Regions from separate parts of the Arthrobacter sp. WCS2018Hpa-7 genome, predicted to be linked through region 2. Evidence: riboswitches for the same ligand, from Rfam matches in the RefSeq annotation. Region 2 holds a riboswitch; the other holds the start of a gene.

Region 1 (5,497 bases), on a different contig from region 2:
GTCGGATTCACCACAGGCGCCACCACCGCTAATTTCGTGGGGCTGGCGGCAGGGCGGCAGTATCTGATGGACGAGGCGGGCTGGGACTTGGAGGCCCTGGGGCTGACCGGCGCCCCTCGCATCACTACCTTTGCAGGCAGGGAGCGCCACGCTGCAGTGGATCTGGCGTTGCGGTATCTCGGCTTGGGGGCGTGCGTCCCCGTAGACGCCGACGAGGAAGGACGCATTCTCCCCGACGCGCTTGCCGAGGCCATGGACCAGCAACCCGGACCGTCGCTGGTCTGCCTGCAGGCGGGTAATCTGCATTCCGGCGCCTTTGATCCCATGGAGGAAGCCATTGCGGTGGCCCATGATCGTGAAGCCTGGGTGCACGTGGATGGTGCCTTCGGTTTGTGGGCGGCCGTCAGCCCGACGCTGCGGGCCCGCCTGGCCGGAGTGGAAGAAGCAGATTCCTGGGCCACGGACGCCCATAAGACCTTGAACGTCCCCTATGACTGTGGTTTGGCAATCGTCGCCCGCCCGGAAGCTTTGAGGCGTGCTTTCAGTGTCCACACGAGTTACCTCATTGCCACGGATGCCGGACCGGGGGATCCTTTCGAAAAGGTCCCGGAAATGTCCCGCCGTGCCCGGGGCATCCCTGTGTGGGCAGCCCTGAGGCAACTGGGCCGCAACGGGGTGATCTCCATGGTGGAGCGGCTCGCTGCAAATGCCCGTGCCTTGGCCGAAGGACTCGCCGCGATCCCGGGAGTCGAGGTGCTCAACGACGTCGTGTTCACGCAGGTCTCGGTGAGCTTTGGCAGTGATGACCGGACGCACAGGGTGACGCAACGGTTGATGGCCGAGGGCGCGGTGTGGATGTCCGGGTCCTCGTGGCGTGGCCGCGAAATCCTCAGGATTTCGGTGAGTAACTGGACCACGGACGCAGGGGATGTTGCTGCGTCCATCGCCGCGGTTCGCGGCGCGGTGCAGGCTGAACCGGAGTCCTAGCCCACCACGTGGGCCGCGTGGAGGACGACGAACACCACGGCAGCGGATGCCGCGGCCCAGCCAACTAAACGTCCCACCAGCCCTGTCACCGCGGACGCCGCCGTGGGTGGAGGCATGCGGCCGATGTCCCGGCGGAGCTCCGTGAAAGGAACCCGCCCCCTGCCCAGTTCGCGTCCCAGGCGCGCTACGCCGCGCAGGTCGGCAAGCGCGGTGCGTACGACGTCGACACTTGAGGTGGGATCGTCGGTCCAGTCAACGGGGACTTCGTGAACGCGCAAACCACAGCGTTCGGCGATCACCAGGAGTTCGGTGTCGAAGAACCAGCCGTCGTCCGTCGTGTGTGGAAGGATGCGGTGCGCGACGTCGGCGCGGACGGCCTTGAACCCGCACTGGGCGTCGGAAAAGCGTGCCCCAAGAACCACGTGCAGCAGGAAGTTGTAGCTGCGGGAGATGAATCCGCGCTGGGGACTGCGGGTCGCCTGCGAACTCCGTGCCAGCCGCGTGCCGACGGCGAGATCCGAATGGCCCGAGAGCAACGGTGCCAGAAGGGGAGCAAGGGCCGACAAGTCCGTGGAAAGGTCTGCTTCCATATAGGCGAGCACAGGTGATGGCGAGAACTGCCAGACATGGCGGAGTGCGTTCCCGCGACCCCTTTGCTGGAATCGAACCACTGTCAGTTCAGGCAGTTCGCGGGCCAAGCGCTCGGCGATCCTCAGGGTTTTGTCTGTGCTGCAGTTGTCCGCCACCGTGATCCGGAAGGAATGCGGAAATGAGTCTGTAAGGTGTCCGTGCAGCCTGCGCAGGTTCTGTTCCAGGCGGTCTTCCTCATTGAACACGGGAAGGGTGACGTCCAGGACCGGGACGGCAGCGCGGGTGTCAATGGGGGAGCATCGGGTTTGTGGCCCAGCTTGGGCAAGGCCCTGCTGTGTGGTGCTTAACGCCGCGCCACCGAAGCGCGCCGAGGGGAACCGTCGTGGTGGAGCGCTGGTAGATGGGTCTGTGAGCGTCATGTTTCCAGAATGGGCCCGCCGATTAAGAGGGCTTTAGGTGGAAGCTGTGACCCCACTGTGAACCATGGACGGCACCTGTGAAACGCGAAAACCGCGCCGTTTCCCGCCATCCGCTCCAGTGGGTACTGGTGCGAACGGCGGGAACCGGCGCGGTGATCAAGCAGTCTGGCTTAGTACCAGTTGTTTGCCAGGTGGAAGCCCAGGGCGGCCGACGGGGATCCGTAGCGTTCCTTGATGTAGTTCAGGCCCCACTTGATCTGGGTCTGGTAGTTGGTCTGCCAGTCAGCACCCGCGGTTGCCATTTTGGTAGCCGGCAGCGACTGGACAATGCCGTAAGCACCGCTGGAAGCGTTGGTGGCGGTGGTCTTCCAGTTGGATTCCTTCTCCCACAGGGTGTTCAGCGCAGTCATTTCGCTGGCGCTCCAGCCGTAGTTGCCAAGGATGCTGGCAGCGTAGGCCTTGGCGGCGGCGGGGTCGTCCACGGCCTTCGGGGCGGCGGCCGCAGCTGCGGCCTCGGCAGCGGCGGCGGCAGCAGCGGCGTCGGCGGCTTGCTTGGCTGCAGCGTCAGCGGCGGCCTTCTCAGCAGCGGCTTGGTCGGCTGCGGCCTTCTCGGCGGCTGCTTTTTCAGCAGCGGCTTGGTCCGCTGCGGCCTTCTCGGCTGCAGCCTTTTCGGCAGCGGCCTTGTCCACGGCAGCCCTGTCAGCGGCGCCCTTTGCGGCGGCTGCATCCAAGGAAGCGGAGATTTCAGCTGTCTTGTTGTTGCTGACCTGGGCATTCGCCTGGGTCTCTGCAACGCGGCTTACCTCGGGGAGGGTCAGGGCGGCGTTGGCAGCAGTACCGAGCGATGCAACGCCCAGCGCAGCGGCTACAACACCGGCAACAACCGACATGCGGTGGCCGGACTTACCCTGGCGGGCAGCGTTCTTGAGGACAGCCTGCGACTTGGTCAACGGTGCGTTGTGCTCATCGCGGTGACGCGCGGAAGGGCGCGTCTGATCATTGAATTCAGACATGTGTGATTACCTCTCAGCGCCTGCGGAGTTAGCTGTCGGGTTCGGATGAGGTCATCCGGCCGCGCATCACGCTGCGGCTTCACCCCAAGGGTCCGGCATAAATGCCTGGGCCCGGAGACTCTGGGTCCCCCGTCTCTGCCTCGGAGTAAGAACGGACTCCGGGAAGTGGCAGAGCTCGGCGCATCCCGGATGCGGGTCAGTTGGGGCGACCCACCCTTTCGACGGTACAGGAGGAATTCGCAGAAGTCACATTTAGGTAACAGAGATCACGACGCCGGTGAGTCGCCTTGCTGACTTCGTTACATCTGTTCGTTGGCGACAGCGGGGAGTCGAAGGGCGAATTCCGTGCGCCCCGGCCGTGAGGTCACTTCCACGGTGCCGCCGTGCGCTTCCACGATGGATTCAACGATCGACAGGCCCAGTCCGGAGGTGCCCTCAGACCCCGATCGCGCGGCATCGGCGCGGGCAAAGCGGGAGAAGATCCGGCCCTGGAAATCCTCTGGAATGCCGGGCCCGTTGTCCGTCACGGTCACCACAGCGCTGCCATCGGCAGAGAGCATGACGCCGGTGACCACCGTGGTGCCGGAGTCGGTATGTTTACGGGCATTGGAGAGAAGATTGGCAAGGACCTGGTGCAGCTGCGTAGCGTCACCCCGGACCGTGACGGGCTCATCAGGCAGTTGAAGTTGCCAGATGTGGTCCGGTGCCATGACTTTCTCATCGCTGACAGTTTCGATCACCAACTGGGTGAGGTCCACGTCCGTGACCTTGACCGGCTGGCCTTCATCCAGCCTGGCAAGGAGCAGCAGATCCTCCACCAGGGTGGTCATCCGTTCGGACTGGCTCTGGACGCGTGACAGCGACTTTCGGCCGTCATCGGTGAAGTTCTCGGTCATCCTCAGCAGCTCGGTGTAACCGCGGATGGCCGTCAGCGGCGTTCGGAGTTCGTGCGACGCGTCCGCGACGAACTGGCGCACTTTGGTCTCGCTTTCCTGGCGCGCTTCCAGGGCATTGGAGACGTTGTTCAGCATCTGGTTGAGGGCATGGCCAACGCTGCCGACTTCCGTTCCGGGATGGGCGGCCGACGGCGGTACGCGCACAGCAAGTGCCACCTCACCGGCGTCGAGGGGAAGGCGCGAAACTTTGGTGGCTACCTCGGAGAGCTGCTCCAACGGCCGCATGGTCCGCCGGATGATCACTGTTCCCGCGAGGCCGATGATGACCAGACCGCCCAGGGAAACCAGCACCATGGTCCACACCAGTGAGGCCTCGGCGCTTTGCTTGTCCGCGAGCGGCAGGCCCGTGACGATCACATCGCCATAGGCGGTCTCGACAGCCACCAGCCGGTAGTCCCCGTTGGAGAGGGATCGGTCCGCCGGATCACTGTTCTTGGGGAGGGCCAACAGCACTTGCTCGTCGTCCGTAGAGAGCGACACACGATTGCCCCTGGCATCGATCAGGCCCGAGCTGCTCACAGTTGAGCCGTCGATCCGGGCGTTCAGTGTCCCAGCGGCCTGCCCGCGAGCCTCCAGCGGGTCAGGCCTTCCGGATCCAGGAAAGTTCGACGGCGGCCTGCCGAAGTCATTCGCGCGGCTGGACGCCTGCTCCAGCTGCCTGTCGAGCTGCCTGTTGAACACCATGTCCATGGAGGCGTAGCTCACCACGCCCACTGCCCCGCAGATGGCGACCAGCAGGGCCATGGCCACCAGGACCAGCCGCGTGCGCAAGTGCCAGGTGGAGGGGTTGAGCCAGCTGCGACCGGACGTCCTGGCCACTCCTGAAAGTGTGCTCAACGCCTAGTCCGCGGGTTTGATGACGTAGCCGGCGCCACGGATGGTGTGGATCATCGGCGGATGGTTGGCCTCGATCTTCTTGCGCAGGTATGAGATGTAGAGCTCTACGATGTTGGCCTGTCCGCCGAAGTCGTAGTCCCACACCCGGTCCAGGATCTGGGCTTTGCTGACCACGCGTTTGGGGTTTTCCATGAGGTACCGCAGAAGTTCGAACTGGGTGGCGGTGAGGGGAATGTCCTCCCCGGCACGGGTGACTTCGCGGGTGTCAACATTCAGGGTGAGGTCGCCCACCACCAGCTCGGCAGTGTCCATGGCGGCCACGCCGGAACGCTGGACCAGGCGGTGGAGGCGCAGGAGGACTTCCTCCATGCTGAAGGGTTTGGTGACGTAGTCGTCGCCGCCGGCGGCCAGGCCAACGATGCGGTCCTGCACAGCGTCCTTGGCGGTGAGGAAAAGCGCGGGAACTTCGGGGGCGAACGCTCGGATGCGGTTGAGGACCTCCACGCCGTCGAATCCGGGCAGCATGACATCCAGAACAAGGACGTCGGGCCGGAAATCCTTGGCGAGCTTCACGGCCTCGGGGCCGTCGCCGGCAACTGCTACCGACCAGCCGGCCATTCGCAGGCCCATGCTCATGAGTTCGGCCAGGCTGGGTTCGTCATCCACCACCAAGGCGCGGATAGGTGAGCCGTCC
Region 2 (5,497 bases):
CCACCACATCACCGGCGTCGAACACGTCACGGTCAAGGTGGAACGCCAGCGGACCCAGCGCCGTGCGGATGGCGGCCGGCGCCGCAGCAGCACCCACTCGGCCTTTGTTGCGCAGGACTCCGGCATCGCTGCAAAAACCAAGCACGACGGCGGGACGCGAGGCCGTTGCGGGAACGGACGACGTCAGGGGTGCTATCGCCTGCCACCAGCGGCGGTGTTCGGTTCCGTCTCCGTCAAAGCGGCCCGTCCAAGGGGTGGGGCTGACGTCTACGGCAAGGGTGCTGCTGGTTTCCATGCTTCAAGCACACCCGACGCGGGGTCCAAAAACCAGCTGTCTCACCGGGTGGGTGTCTGAAACCCCGGACGACCACTCCCCGGAGACGCCTCGAGACGGCATTTAATGACAATGTTCTCGCCAAACACTGTCATTAAATGCCGTCTCGGCGAAGGGCCTACTTGACCCCCAGCAATTCCTCCACGGTTCCAATGCCGAAGAACAGCAGGAACGCAGCGGCCACAGCCCACATGAGCGGGTGGACTTCGCGGGCGCGGCCCTGGAAAGTGCGGATGAGGACGTAGGAGATGAAGCCGGCGCCGAGACCGTTGGCGATCGAGTACGTGAACGGCATGAGGGAGATGGTCAGGAACGCGGGAATGCCGACGCCCCAGTCCTGCCAATCGATCTTGCCCACCTGGGAAACCATCATGAAGCCCACAACCACCAAGGCCGGGGCCACGGCTTCGAAGGGGACAAGGTTGATCAGAGGCGTGAAGAACATGGCCACCAGGAACAGCACGCCGGTGACGATCGACGCCAGGCCGGTGCGGGCGCCTTCACCGATGCCGGCGCCGGACTCAACAAAGATCTGGTTGGAGGAAACCGAAGCGCCACCACCCACGATCGCGCCGAGGGCATCCACCTGCAGGACACGGTCCACGTTGGGGATGTTGCCGTCCTTGTCCACCGTCCCGGCCTCGTTGGCCAGGCCCACCATGGTGCCCATGGCGTCGAAGAAGATGCTCAGGAGGATCACGAATGCCAGCAGGGCCGCTGCGATGAACCCGAGATGCTCAAAGGCGCCGAACGGGTTGGCTTTGCCGATAAGGGACAGATCCGGGGCGCCCCACTCTGAGAGTGTGGGAGCCACGAGCGACCAGCCGCGCGGGTTGACGTTCTTGCCGTCGAAGCTGGGGCCGATGTGGAGGGTGAATTCAAGGATGGCGGCCAGTGCCGTGGAGACCACGATACCGATGAGGATGGCGCCGCGGACCTTGCGGACCACCAAGGCGATGGTGAGGATGAGGCCCACTGCGAACACCAAGGTAGGCCAGCCCATCAGTTTGCCATCCACGCCCAGGCCCAAGGGAACCGTGGTGCCGGCGGCGTCGGGAATTCGGCGCACAAATCCCGCATTGACCAGCCCGATCAGCGCAATGAAGAGGCCGATACCTACAACGATCGCCGTTTTCAGGGCTTCCGGCACGGCCTTGAACACGGCCGTACGGAAACCGGTCAGCACCAGGATGAGCATGGTGACGCCGGAGAGCACCACGAGGCCCATCATGTCCGGCCAGGTGAGCTCCGGGTGCGAGGCGACTGTGACGGCAACGAAGGCGTTGACGCCCAGGCCGGTTGCCACGGCGAACGGGTGTTTGGCCCAAGCGCCCATGAGGATGGTCAGGATGCCCGCTACGAAGGCCGTGGTGGCTGCGACGGCCGTGAAACCGAGGGAGGCCCCACTGGAATCCGCCCCGGAGAGAATCAGCGGGTTCAGCACCACGATGTAGCTCATGGCGAAGAACGTTGCGAAGCCGCCACGAATTTCCCTGGAGTACGTGGATCCACGTTCAGTAATTTTGAAGTAGCGGTCTACTGCAGAACCTTGTTTAAGCATGAAGGACTCCGGGGATTGAGGGGAGTGTGCTCTCAAATCCTAAGCGGTCCGGTACGGGCCCTCCGGACGATTCGCCTAGTCTGTAAGGAAGCCAACACTAGGAGAAACCGCCCCATGCGTACCATCCGCCCGCTTCTGGCCGCCGTCGTCGCTGCTCTTGCCTTCGCGTCCGCCCTGCTGATTTCTGCGGCTCCCGCGTCCGCCCACGACGTCGCTGAATCCACGACGCCGGCCAATGGTACCGCCGTGACGCAGGTCCCGGCGTCGGTCTCCATCACGTTCAACAACCGACCGCTTGCCATCGGTTCCGGCGTGACGGTCACGGCAGGTGGCGAAAACTGGGCCGACGGCCCCGTTGAGATCATCGACAACCAGGCGGTCCAGAAGCTGCGCGAAGGCGCCCCGGGCGGCGAATACACAGTGGTCTGGCGCGTCGTCAGCAGCGATTCCCACCCCATTGAGGGCACCTTTACCTTCACGGCCACCGCAGGAAGCACGACGGCGGCCAACGGCTCGGCGGCAGCCTCGCCGTCCGCTTCAGCACCTTCAGCAGCAGTACCGACGGCGGGGACCGCAGCGCCGGGAACGGCTGCACCGGGAACCGGTAACAGCGAGCCAGCCGCGGATGCCTCCCAGCCCTTCCCGTGGAGCATTGTGGGCTTGGCGGTTGTTGCTGTCGGTCTCGTTATTTTTCTGGCTGTTACAGCGCGGAGGAAACTCGCTGCTTCGAACGACTCAGATGGCGATTCTCCCGCGGAATAACAGGGTTTTCTACGTAGCTGCGAAGATCTCGAAACGGTTACTGCGACACGCCGGAAGCGCGCTTCTCGTTACTTAAATGTGACTTCCGCGTGATCATCGCGTACGGTAGTACCTGTGCCTGTTCCACGTAACGGGCACTTCCGGCCTGATTGCCTAGCTCTGCCGCAGTCCGGAATCCGTTCGCAGACAAACCTTACGGCAGAGACGGGGAACCCATTTTAGGTCGCTTTCGAGCGTGCCTTGGGGTGAAGTCACGAAGCTTCCGCTGAACAGCGGGGGATAGTGGCCGGGTGACTCCCATCCGAATCCGACAGCTAACCTCGCAGGCATCGGGAGAGGCTCTTTCATGTCTTCACGCATTCTTCGCGGCCGTCGTAAGGCGGACAGCGTACGTCCTAATCCGTTCATCTCCATCTCCAAGGCAGTCGCCAGCAACGCTTCCGGCGCTGGCCGCCAGGCAGCTGTTATCGCAGCAGCCTCGGGCCTTGTGTTGACCGGCTCCATTGCAGCTCACGCTGCTGAAGCTCCGGTTCAGCGGGATTCCAGCCCGGCCACGGTCGCTGAGACCGTTTCAGCCGACGCTCCCACCCAGGTTGTTACCGCCCTGGCTACGGCTACCGTCAACTTCGAGCGCCCTGCTGTTGCTTCCGTAGCAGCTCCGGTTATCGAGAAGCCTGCTCCGGTTGCTCCGGCTCCCGTCGCCAAGAAGGCAGCAGTCACCACTGCCGCCGCAACGGCTCCTGTTGCCAAGGCTGCTGCTGCCGCTCCGGCCGCTGCTGCTCCTGCTCCCGCTGCTGCCCCGGCCGTGGGTGGCGTCAACGCTGCCATGGTTGCCTCGGCTTACGCCCAGATTGGCATCATGCAGGACTGCACCGCCATGGTGGAGCGCGCACTCGGGTCCGCAGGCATCCCCGTTGGTGACCTCGGCCCCATGCAGTTCATGAACTACGGCAAGGTTGTCAGCGACCCCCAGCCCGGTGACATGATCGTTCAGTCCGGCCACGTCGCCATCTTCATCGGCAACGGCCAGGCCATCAGCGGTGGCATCAACGGCAACCAGACGGGCATCCACCCGATCAGCTGGTTGACCGCTACGGGTCCCCTGACCTACGTACGCGCTGGCGCATAAGCCTCACGCTTCAGACCAAAGGCCGGTGTCTTTGAGGAATTAGTCCTCGAAGGCACCGGCCTTTGGCGTTAAGTAATGTGCGGAAAAGTTCAGAGGCAGGTGCGACGCCGGGATAGAGCGCGCCTCAGCTGTATAGCCCGACGGCCTTTGTCTGGAGTCGTCCGGGTTTGTTCTGCTAGGCGGTGGCGATGCTTGGCCCTGCGGTGAGGGCCACTTTGGACGATATCGCCTGGCCCACTGCCTTTGCCTGCCGAAGGACTTCCTTGGGTGTGGGCGTAATGAGTTCACCGACTCCTACAAGGTGCATCCCGACGGCCCGCATTGCAGCCACCAGGTTCTGCCCGATTGCAATGCCAAGTTCGGCCAGCATGCGGCGCAATTGGCTCTGCGCGCAGCGCGTGACCACAATGTGGTCCGCCAGAAGAACGCCGTTGGCAGTGTGGACGGCCCACTGGCGGCGGGTGGATTCAAGGGGGCCTGAGGCGTGGAGCCCAGTCCTGAGCCCGGCGGTGGTCATGCTGGCGGCCAGTCCGTAGCCGATCTGTTGGGAAGGGTCGGAGCCAAGGAAATCGAGGCGGACAGCCCGCGTGGTGCTGCGGACATCCAGGTGATGGCTTGCTGCATAGTTCCGCAGGTGGCGGAGGATCTCGTTGCGTTCCTGCATGGCTGCGGGGTCGGCTGCATCGCAGCGTTGAAGCATGCCTGTGTGGACTGACGGCCCGGTTGTGGACAACGCGCCAAACCCGTCCACCACTATGGAGCCCACGCCGTAGCGGCTGAGCTCACTGGCAACTGCCAAGCCGGACAGGCCGGCTCCGATGACCACGGTGGTGGTGCGTTCCGTGGCGGAATCAGGCGTGAGTGACACTGCTTGGTTCCTCCTTGACGTGTGTGCCGTTAGGCATCGCATGGGGTCGCGTCCGAGTTCCCCAAGCGGCCGCAATAAATGGCCGGAAAGTGCTGTGGAACACGTTTGCCGGCCATTCGGTGACTCGAACACTACCGAACTTTTTCTGCCATGGATAGCCTCCCGAGTCCGCGTGTTTGCGTTGTTCATCCCCAGTGCAAAATGCGCCCCCTGCAACCGAGCCCGGACCGTTATACACATAGCCAAAAGTCACCTTGATTCGGCGTTGACGACCGAGAATAGTGGGCATTGGGAGGAGGAATTTCCAGGTTTCTTCTGCCCCGGCCATTGACAACGGCGCCAGTAGGGAATCCGAGCCGGAGAACCTCTGGCAGAATGGCCGGAACATCAAGCAGCAGGTGGAGAGGCGGGCCCCATGGACCAGCACAGCAGGCACAATGAAGAGCCACAGGACGGCCAGGACCAGGCAGTGGCGCCAGGCGGCATTGTCGTTGGAGTTGACGGTTCTGAGCACGGGCAGTGTGCGTTGGTATGGGCGGCACGTGAAGCCGAACGCCGTCAGTTGCCCTTGCACATCGTCACGGCCTATTCCGTACCCATCTTTGCCGCATCAGGGCTGGATGGCGGCTACGCAACAGTGGATGACTCGGTGATCCGCGAAGGCGCGGACGCGATCGTGAAACAGGCTATGGACAAGATCTCCGGGTATTCCATAGACGTGGACGCTTCGGTGGAGAACGGCGACGCTGCCGGTGTCCTCCTGGATCTTTCGGCAGAAGCCGCGCTCCTCGTTTTTGGCAGCCGGGGCCGCGGAGGCTTCGTTGGACGCCTTTTGGGATCTGT

The links. A riboswitch is a leader RNA that binds a small molecule or an ion and turns the genes downstream of it on or off. The one in region 2 is predicted to bind cyclic di-AMP.
Region 1: linked by a shared signal. The riboswitch ahead of RQH14_RS16100 (hypothetical protein) and the one ahead of RQH14_RS01325 (hypothetical protein) in region 2 are both predicted to bind cyclic di-AMP.

What each region holds. Positions count from the first base shown of each region.
Region 1 covers NZ_JAVTJB010000015.1:107,435-112,931, forward strand. The annotation lists gene RQH14_RS16090 (aminotransferase class V-fold PLP-dependent enzyme) at 1-987, shown strand, start outside; gene RQH14_RS16095 (glycosyltransferase family 2 protein) at 984-1,997, opposite strand; gene RQH14_RS16100 (hypothetical protein) at 2,168-3,010, opposite strand; cyclic di-AMP (ydaO/yuaA leader) riboswitch at 3,014-3,201, opposite strand; gene RQH14_RS16105 (HAMP domain-containing sensor histidine kinase) at 3,310-4,803, opposite strand; gene RQH14_RS16110 (response regulator transcription factor) at 4,807-5,497, opposite strand, start outside.
Region 2 covers NZ_JAVTJB010000001.1:278,638-284,134, reverse strand. The annotation lists gene hutG (formimidoylglutamase) at 1-295, opposite strand, end outside; gene RQH14_RS01335 (NCS2 family permease) at 453-1,895, opposite strand; gene RQH14_RS01330 (copper resistance protein CopC) at 2,010-2,657, shown strand; cyclic di-AMP (ydaO/yuaA leader) riboswitch at 2,808-3,000, shown strand; gene RQH14_RS01325 (hypothetical protein) at 3,004-3,786, shown strand; gene RQH14_RS01320 (FAD-binding protein) at 3,962-4,654, opposite strand; gene RQH14_RS01315 (universal stress protein) at 5,070-5,497, shown strand, end outside.